DNA from 3 places in the Salinimonas marina genome. Region 1 is predicted to be linked to each of the others. Evidence: predicted binding sites of a transcription regulator. Region 1 holds the regulator's gene; each other region holds the start of a gene.

Region 1 (3,287 bases):
ATACTGGTAAGCAGCGTAACGTTGACACCGGTGGTCGTGTTGACCGCTTCAAGAAACGTTTCGGTGCACTGGGCAAAAAGTAAGCCCGGGTCACAGATTCCAAAAAAAGCGCCTTATGGCGCTTTTTTTATGTCTGTTGCTTCGCCCTTAAAAAGGGTAAAGCCGCGCCCCTCTTCGTCATCGTCTTCGTGCTGTAACCTCGGTTCTGTGCTTTTCTGCAGTCATGGCTTTTGATCTATTGCCCGCCCTGCGCATACTGCAACCTATAGGGGCTAAAGCAGTATAAACAGCAAAAATAGAGATTATGCGGCGATGTGTCTAGCCGCCGCGGCGCGAATCCATTAGATTGAACCAGAACGTCATCAGATATGTTCGCCCGGTGAGGCTGTGCTAAAGTAACCTCAAAAAATAAATAGACAGACCACCCAGCAAAACCGGCCCTGTCTAATAACAGCAGCACGCCAGCCCCGGCCGGGCTGTCGACAGTACAACCCTACACCAGAGACCATAAAGGACATCGATAAATGTCAGATTTCAGACAACGTGCGCTTGATTATCATGCAAAACCTACCCCGGGCAAAATTCGGGTCGAATTATCAAAACCCGCCGAAACCGTGGATGACCTGGCGCTGGCTTACAGTCCGGGCGTGGCTGAACCTGTACGCGAGATTGCGAATGATCCCGAAGAAGCTTATCGGTATACCGGCAAAGGCAATATGGTGGCAGTCATCAGCAATGGCACCGCGATACTGGGGCTTGGCAATCTGGGCCCCCTGGCTTCAAAGCCGGTAATGGAAGGCAAAGCCTTGCTGTTTAAACGTTTTGCCGGTCTTGATGCCATTGATATAGAGGTTAAACACCGCACCACCGAAGAGTTCATTAATACGGTGGCCAATATTGCTGACACCTTTGGCGGCATTAATTTAGAAGATATCAAAGCGCCGGAATGTTTCGAAATTGAGCAGGAGCTGATTAAACGCTGCAAGATCCCGGTGTTTCATGATGACCAGCATGGTACCGCGATTGTCACCGCCGCCGGGATGCTGAATGCATTAGAAATTCAGGACAAAAATATCGAAGATGCCAAAATTGTGTGTCTGGGGGCCGGCGCCGCTGCCGTCGCCTGTATGGAATTGCTGATTAAATGTGGTGCCCAGCGCGAACGCATCTATATGCTCGATCGCAAAGGCGTGATTCATACCCGCCGGGATGACTTAACCGAACATAAACAGCTGTTTGCCAACAACACGGATAAACGCACCCTGGAAGATGTAATGGACGGGGCGGATATTTTTGTGGGGGTGTCTGGTCCTGACTTGTTGCCTCCTGAAGCCTTAAAACTGATGGCACCAAACCCGGTGGTGTTTGCCTGCTCAAACCCGGATCCTGAGATTAAACCAGAACTGGCCCGGGAAGTAAGAGACGATCTGATTATGGCCACAGGCCGTTCTGACTACCCCAATCAGGTGAACAATGTACTGTGTTTCCCCTTTATTTTCAGGGGCGCGCTGGATGTTCGGGCCAGTGCCATTAATGATGAAATGAAAGTAGCAGCGGTGGAAGCCATTCGTGGTATCACCAAAGAAGAGGTGCCACCGGAAGTGCTAAAAGCCAGTAATTCAGCCTCGCTGACCTTCGGCAAAGACTATATTATTCCAAAGCCGATGGACCCGCGACTGTGTTCCCGGATTGCCACCGCAGTGGCTAAAGCCGCCATTGCTTCGGGGGTTGCCCGGCTGGAAACCTTACCCTCTCACTACAACGACGACTGAACCCGCGTCGGGTCCGTTCACTTGTAGCAACGGCGCCTCAGATCTGAGGCGCCGTTACAATCATCTCTTAAGCATCATTCTCAATTGAAGAGTCAATGCCCATGGCTTCCATGATCCGGCGGGCTTCGGCCGGGACCCGATTCGGATTATCTTTACGAAGATCATCATCATTGGGCAACGGCTGACCGGTAAAGGCATGCAAAAATGCCTCGCACAACAATTCTGAATTGGTGGCGTGACGTAAATTATTTATCTGCCGGCGGGTCCGTTCATCAGTCAGCTCTTTGAGCACATTGATGGGGATCGATACCGTGACTTTTTTTACCTGTTCGCTCTTTTTGCCATGTTCTGCGTAGGGGTGAATATACTTTCCGTTCCATTGTGCCATTCAAAGCTCTCAGACTGCTCGTTATTATATATGAAGGTAAATTCTAAACTTTGTACAGAAAAGGTCAATTGAGCAGTGTAAACCGCTTGACGTCTAGACATATATTAACTAATTTAGACGTCTAAACGGCCAAATTTGAGTATTTTATGGTGTCTTATGCACAGGGGATAGATGCCCTAAACCAATCATTGTCTGAATTACGTGACATCAATGTCTCGTTTGAGTTTTTTCCGCCCAAGTCGGAAAAAATGGAACAAACCCTGTGGAAGTCGGTAGAGCGCCTGGCACCGCTCAAGCCCTCCTATATGTCGGTGACTTACGGTGCAAATAGTGGCGAGCGGGATCGCACCCATGAGGTTGTCAAACGTATTCATCAGCAGACGGGCATCGCCGCCGCCCCGCATCTGACCTGTGTGGATGCCAGCCGCGATGAGCTAAAACAAATTGCTCAGGATTACTGGGACTCCGGCATCCGTCGCATTGTGGCCTTGCGTGGTGATCTGCCGCCAGGGATGGAAAAAACCGAAATGTACGCCTCACAACTGGTCACACTGTTAAAGGAGGTGGCCGATTTTGAGGTGTCGGTGGCGGCTTATCCGGAAAAGCACCCCGAGGCGGCTAACCCGCAGGCCGATTTACTCAACTTAAAACGAAAAGCGGAGGCCGGGGCCAGCGAGGCCATCACCCAGTTCTTTTTCGATACCAGCACCTTTTTGCGTTTTCGCGATCGCGCGGCGGCCACCGGCATTGAGCTGGATATTGTGCCAGGTATATTGCCGGTTACCAATTATCAGACCCTGCTCAAGTTTGCTGAATTTGCCAATGTGCATGTGCCCGGCTGGATGCACAAAATGTTTGACGGGCTGGCGGAAGACGACCAGACCACCCGCAATTTACTGGGCGCCAATATTGCCATGGAGCAGGTTAAAGTTCTGGCCAAAGAAGGCGTAAAGCATTTTCATTTTTATACCCTTAATCGCAGCGAACTCAGCTACGCAATTTGTCACATGCTGGGGGTGCGTTAAGCCCAGGCAATAGCGGGTCACCGGATAAACACTGTAAGCCTGTTACAAGTCACGCTACACTGGAGTCAGTTTTTTGGTGTAAGGAGTACACTGTGGGTACGC
Region 2 (3,287 bases), 530 kb from region 1:
AAACAGCACTTGTTGTTTTTGCGCTATTGTTCAGCCACCGCCATGACCACCAACCGCTTTAATATTGCCGAACCCATTCTCAGCTGTGCTGATATTCAATTGTTGAATCAGCACGATATGATCCTGATGCCACTGGTAGGCTTTGACAAGAAGGGCAACCGGCTGGGCATGGGCGGGGGCTTTTATGACCGCTCACTGGCGGCGTTGCCGGCCGGCGACAAACGTCCGGTGCTGGTAGGCATCGCCCACGATTGTCAGCAGGTAGACGCCCTGCCCGTCGCCAGCTGGGACATCCCCTGTGATGTTATCGTCACGCCCGCGGGGGTGCATAACCAGAAATACACGCAAAGCCAGCAATCCAGCCCCCAAATGGTCTGAGGATAAGGTACACTTTTGATTCTTTAAGATGGGAGGGATTATGGACCAGAACGAAAAGAAAAAAGCCGTTGCGCAAGCCGCCTTACAATATGTGCAATATGATACCGTCGTGGGCGTGGGCACAGGCTCTACCGTTAATTACTTTATTGATGAACTGGCCTCAATAAAAGATAAAATAACCGGGGCAGTGTCCAGCTCGCAGGCGTCTACCGAGCGTCTCGAGGCGGCGGGTATTGAAGTGTTTGAGCTTAACAATGTTGATTCATTGGGCATATATGTGGACGGCGCGGATGAGGTCACCGAACACAAACATATGATAAAAGGCGGCGGCGCCGCCCTTACCCGTGAAAAGATAGTCGCCGCGGTGGCCGAGACCTTTGTGTGTATTGTGGATGACTCTAAACAGGTTCCGATATTGGGTAATTTTCCATTGCCGGTGGAAGTGATTCCGATGGCGCGCTCTTATGTGGCCCGGGAACTGGTCAAACTGGGCGGCGATCCGGTTTACCGTCAGGGTGTGGTTACCGACAACGGCAATGTCATTTTAGACGTGCACAATCTTGAAATCCTCAATCCTCGCGAGCTTGAAGCGAAGATCAACAATATCGTCGGCGTGGTAACCAATGGTATTTTTGCCATGCGTGGTGCCGATGTGGTGTTAAGTGCCACCCAGCAAGGCGTAAAAACCTTCAAGTAAGCGTTTAATGTCTTTAGCTGTGGTCGCCTGACTATGGCTAAAGAGCGGTTTCAAGCCGCGACAACTTCCGCGCGGTCAAAATTGCCTGATAATCTTCTTTGCACCTTCTGTCACATCTGGTACTTTGGTATTTAGACGTCCAGATGTCTTTTAATAATTCACTAAGGCTGAGATTGCAAGCGATGAGTAAAGTGTCATTACCGAAAGAAAAGATCCGTATTTTGTTGTTAGAGGGGGTGCACCACAGCGCCGTAGAAACCCTGAAAAGCAGTGGCTACAGCAATATCGAGTATCTTAAAAGCTCGTTGCCGGAAGAGGAGCTGATTGAAAAGATTAAAGATGTCCATTTTATTGGTATTCGTTCCCGAACTCAGCTGACCGAGCCGGTTATTGCGGCCGCCCAAAAGCTGGTCGCCGTAGGCTGCTTTTGCATCGGCACCAATCAGGTCGACCTGAACGCGACCCAGCGCCGCGGGATCCCGGTTTTTAACGCCCCCTTTTCGAATACCCGCTCCGTGGCCGAGCTGGTGCTGGGACAAATTATTTTGTTACTGCGGGGCGTGCCTGCCAAAAATGCCAAGGCGCACCGTGGGGAATGGGACAAATCGGCCAATGGCTCCTTCGAGGCCCGGGGAAAGACCCTGGGCATCATTGGTTATGGTCATATCGGTACCCAGCTTAGTATCCTGGCTGAGCATCTTGGCATGAAAGTCCAGTTTTTTGACATCGAAGATAAGCTGGTGCTGGGCAATGCGGTGCAAATTAAGAAGCTGGATACCCTGCTGGCGTCCTCCGATGTGGTCTCGCTGCATGTTCCTGAGACCGACTCCACCCAGAATATGATCGATGCCCAGACGCTATCGAAGATGAAACCGGGCAGTATTTTTATCAATGCCTCCCGGGGCACGGTGGTGGATATTGACGCGCTGGTCAAAGAACTGGAAGCCGGGCGCCTCAATGGTGCTGCCATTGATGTGTTTCCGGTAGAGCCAAAGTCCAATACCGAAGAGTTTGTGTCGCCGCTACGTCAATTCGACAATGTTATTCTGACTCCCCATGTGGGCGGAAGTACTCAGGAAGCACAGGAAAACATTGGAATTGAAGTTGCTGGCAAGCTGGCGAAATACAGTGATAACGGTTCCACCCTGTCGGCCGTAAACTTTCCCGAAGTCTCGTTACCGGGTCACCCCGGCCGCTCGCGGTTATTGCATATTCATGAAAACCGGCCCGGCGTTATTATGCAGATCAACAGTACCTTTGCTGAGCGCGGGATCAATATTGAAGCACAGTACCTGCAAACCTCCGGGGATATCGGCTATGTGGTTATCGATGTGGCCGCGGATAATGCCTACGACGGATTGAGTCAGCTAATGCAGATTGACGGCACCATCAAAGCCCGCTTGTTACACTAAACGGTTCGCGGGGTAACCCCCAATAAAGCAGGTGAGTCGCCCCGCGGCTTACCTGCTGTAAATCGACAAAGTCAGTTTGCATAGATGTCGATAAAAAAGTAGCTGGTGATAAGTACGCTGACCATCATCACAAAATAACGAATATAATGCGCTGCTATCAATCGCGAGATGCGCGCCGCCAGATACCCGCCCGCCAGAGTGCCGGTTAACACCAACGCGCCTTCCACCCAGGCAATCTGGTCCTGAACCACGAAGATCACAATCGCAATCATTGACACCACACATGAGATAAGCAATTTCATTGCGTTCATCACATTGATATTGGTATAGCCGGCCAGCACCAGATAACTGAGCGAAATAATACCCAACCCCGCGTTAAAAAAACCGCCGTATATACCAATCAGTAACAACAGCACGACTAAGGCGGCCCTTGCCGTTCCTGCCATACGGGCATGCCCGTTACCCAGCATTCTAAACCCGCGGTTTAGCTGCTCCCCAAAGATAAACAGTAAGGTGGCAAATAACAGCAGCCAGGGTATGGCTTCTTGAAAAACGGTTTCGGGGGTTTGCAATAATGACCAGGCCCCCACCAGTCCGCCCACGGTGCTCACCATCACCAGAGCAGGCAACACCGAGCGATGGCTGCGAAGCTCTTCTTTAAAGGCGTAAGCGCCGCTCAGGTAGCCGGCACAAGAGGCAAAGGTGTTGGTGGCATTAGCACTGATGGCCGGGACCCCGGCCATCAGCAACATCGGAAAGGTGATAAAACTGCCTCCTCCGGCAATACTGTTTAATACGCC
Region 3 (3,287 bases), 1.1 Mb from region 1:
GGCAGAACACTTTCGCGATAGTCGGCAGATTGACGGTCAAACACATCGGTACTTGGCATAGAGACCACTCGCGCCTTGGTGCCTTGTTGTGCCAGCTGCTCAGCCGCTTCTACCGCCAGCTGTACTTCAGAGCCGGTACCAATAAGAATAATATCCGGGGTGCCGTCACAGTCTTTTAAGATGTAACCACCTTTTTCAATGGCAGCGACCTGCTCTTTGCTGCGTTGCTGCTGCGCCACGCCCTGACGGGTGAAGATCAGCGAGGTGGGGCCGTCGGTACGCATAATCGCCTGTTTCCAGGCCACCGCGGATTCCACCTGGTCACAGGGACGCCAGTTATCCAGATTCGGAGTGGAACGCAGAGCCACCAGCTGCTCTACCGGTTGGTGGGTGGGGCCGTCTTCGCCCAGGCCAATAGAGTCATGGGTGTACACGAAAATAGAAGGGGCTTTCATCAGCGCCGCCATGCGTACCGCATTGCGGGCATATTCCATAAACATCAGGAAGGTGGCGCCGTAGGCTTTCAGGCCACCGTGCAACACCATGCCGTTCATAATGCCCGACATACCAAATTCTCGTACACCGTAATAAACATAGTTGCCGCTGGCATCATCATTAATGACCCCTTTGCTGCCTTCCCACAAGGTCAGGTTAGAGCCAGCCAAATCGGCTGATCCACCAATCATTTCAGGCAGCAACGGCCCATAGGCATTCAGCGTGTTTTGCGAGGCTTTACGGGTTGCCAGGGTTTCGGGATTGGCCTGCAGTTTGGCAATGTATTCATCGGCTTTTTCAACAAAGTTGTCTGGCAGCTCACCGTTTACGCGGCGTGAAAACTCAGCAGCTTCTTGCGGATAAGCTTCCTGATACCGGGCAAATTTGTCTTCCCAGTTTTTTTGCGCATGCTGGCCTTTTTCTCTGGCGCTCCATTCTGCCGCTACATCAGCCGGGATTTCAAACGGCGCCGCCGTCCAGCCCAGCTCTTCGCGGGTTGCTTCAATTTCATCATCACCCAGCGCCGCACCATGACAAGATTCTGAGCCCTGTTTGTTTGGTGAACCAAAGCCAATGATGGTTTTACAAATGATCAAGGTTGGTGCGCTGGTATTGCTTCGGGCTTCTTCAATGGCTTTGCGAACCTGATCAGAGTCATGTCCATCGACATGCTCAATAACCTGCCAGCCATAGGCTTTAAAGCGTGCCGGGGTGTCGTCGGTAAACCAGCCTTCTACTTCACCATCAATTGAAATGCCGTTGTCGTCGTAAAAGGCAATCAGTTTGCCCAGACCCAGCGTTCCGGCCAGCGAACACACTTCGTGGGAGATACCTTCCATCAGACAGCCGTCACCTAAAAAGGCATAGGTGTAGTGGTCTACAATATCCAGGTCGGGCTTGTTGAACTGCGCTGCCATCACTTTTTCTGCAAGCGCCATACCTACCGCATTACTGAGGCCCTGACCCAAAGGGCCGGTGGTGGTTTCGACACCCGGCGCATAGCCATATTCAGGGTGGCCCGGGGTTTTTGAATGCAACTGGCGAAAGTTTTTGAGCTCTTCAATCGGCAGGTCGTAACCGGTAAGGTGCAATAGTGAATAAAGCAACATAGAACCGTGGCCATTAGACAGCACAAAGCGATCGCGGTTAGCCCAGTCAGGGTTAGTGGGGTTATGCGATAAAAAGTCACACCATAGCACCTGAGCAATGTCGGCCATTCCCATGGGCGCCCCCGGGTGACCCGATTTGGCTTTTTGAACTGCATCCATGCTTAAAGCACGGACCGCATTGGCAAGTTCACGACGAGTGGGCATGTTGTCTCCTGGTTATTTGTTCCTACAGGCAAAGTGATACGCCAGCATTGTTATTTAGCTCAGCGCAGGGTTTTGACTGTTATACGTGAAAATAGCAACTATTCTTACCTATGCGCCCCGCCACTGCAATGGGTTTTACGGTAATGGCAGACGCCGGCGTAAAAAAATGCCACCATTTGGGTATCCTTGTTAAGTGGTGGTCAATCTAACATTGTCAACCATACGTTCCAAATGGACTTTTAGACGTCCAGATGTAAAGACTGGTATTTTGAGGTATATCTAGTACAATTACGCCTTTAATGAGGGCAAAACCTAACGGAGAATTTATGGCTACGCAGTTATTCACATCCGAGTCAGTATCAGAAGGTCATCCAGATAAGATTGCAGACCAGATTTCTGATGCGGTGTTAGACGCTATTTTGGAACAGGATCCGAAAGCTCGGGTGGCATGCGAAACCTATGTTAAAACCGGTATGGTACTGGTTGGCGGTGAGATCACTACCTCAGCCTGGGTCGACATTGAAGAGCTGACCCGACAAACCGTTAAAGAAATCGGCTATACCCATTCAGATATGGGCTTTGATGCGGACTCGTGCGCGGTGTTAAATGCTATTGGTAAGCAGTCACCAGATATCAATCAGGGTGTGGATCGCACCAGTCCCGAAGAACAGGGCGCGGGTGACCAGGGTCTGATGTTTGGCTATGCCAGTGACGAAACCGAGGTACTGATGCCGGCCCCCATTACCTATGCCCATCGTCTGGTGCAAAAACAGGCCGAAGTGCGTAAATCGGGCAAGCTGGACTTTTTACGACCCGATGCCAAAAGCCAGGTAACCTTTGTATACGAAAACGATAAACCGGTGGGTGTCGATGCGGTGGTTCTGTCTACCCAGCATTGCGACAGTGTCAGCACCGAGCAAGTCCGCGAGGCGGTGATGGAAGAAATCATCAAGCCGGTGTTGCCTGAACAGTGGCTCACCAACCGCACCAAGTTTCATATAAATCCCACCGGCCGCTTTGTTATCGGTGGTCCGGTAGGCGACTGCGGTCTTACTGGCCGTAAAATAATTGTCGATACCTATGGTGGCATGGCCCGTCATGGCGGCGGTGCGTTTTCGGGTAAAGATCCCTCAAAAGTTGACCGCTCTGCAGCCTATGCGGGTCGCTATGTGGCAAAAAATATTGTGGCCGCCGGGCTGGCACGTCGTTGTGAAATTCAGATCTCTTATGCTATCGGTGTCGCCGAACCTACGTCTATCAGTATTGAAACCTTTGGCACTGCCACGGTGGATGAGAAAACCCTGGTGGCGCTGGTACGCGAGCATTTCGACCTGCGTCCTTATGGTCTGATTAAGATGCTGGATCTTGAACGCCCCATTTATCATGCTACCGCCGCCTATGGTCACTTTGGCCGCGAACAATTTCCGTGGGAACGCACCGATAAAGCCGAAGCACTCAAAGCTTCGGTGTAATCTCTGA

The links. The regulator MetJ, encoded in region 1, represses methionine synthesis genes. The targets are predictions, from matches to a motif close to TAGACGTCTAGACGTCTA.
Region 2: the regulator MetJ is predicted to act here: its motif matches at 1,208-1,225, upstream of serA (phosphoglycerate dehydrogenase).
Region 3: the regulator MetJ is predicted to act here: its motif matches at 2,041-2,058, upstream of metK (methionine adenosyltransferase).

Annotation. Positions count from the first base shown of each region.
Region 1 covers NZ_CP064795.1:342,758-346,044, reverse strand. Annotated here, with positions in the region: gene rpmE (50S ribosomal protein L31) at 1-83, shown strand, start outside; gene IT774_RS01520 (malic enzyme-like NAD(P)-binding protein) at 525-1,772, shown strand; gene metJ (met regulon transcriptional regulator MetJ) at 1,840-2,160, opposite strand; gene metF (methylenetetrahydrofolate reductase) at 2,307-3,185, shown strand.
Region 2 covers NZ_CP064795.1:868,153-871,439, reverse strand. Annotated here, with positions in the region: gene IT774_RS03735 (5-formyltetrahydrofolate cyclo-ligase) at 1-378, shown strand, start outside; gene rpiA (ribose-5-phosphate isomerase RpiA) at 419-1,075, shown strand; gene serA (phosphoglycerate dehydrogenase) at 1,258-2,487, shown strand; gene IT774_RS03720 (sulfite exporter TauE/SafE family protein) at 2,559-3,287, opposite strand, start outside.
Region 3 covers NZ_CP064795.1:2,999,650-3,002,936, forward strand. Annotated here, with positions in the region: gene tkt (transketolase) at 1-1,808, opposite strand, end outside; gene metK (methionine adenosyltransferase) at 2,135-3,280, shown strand.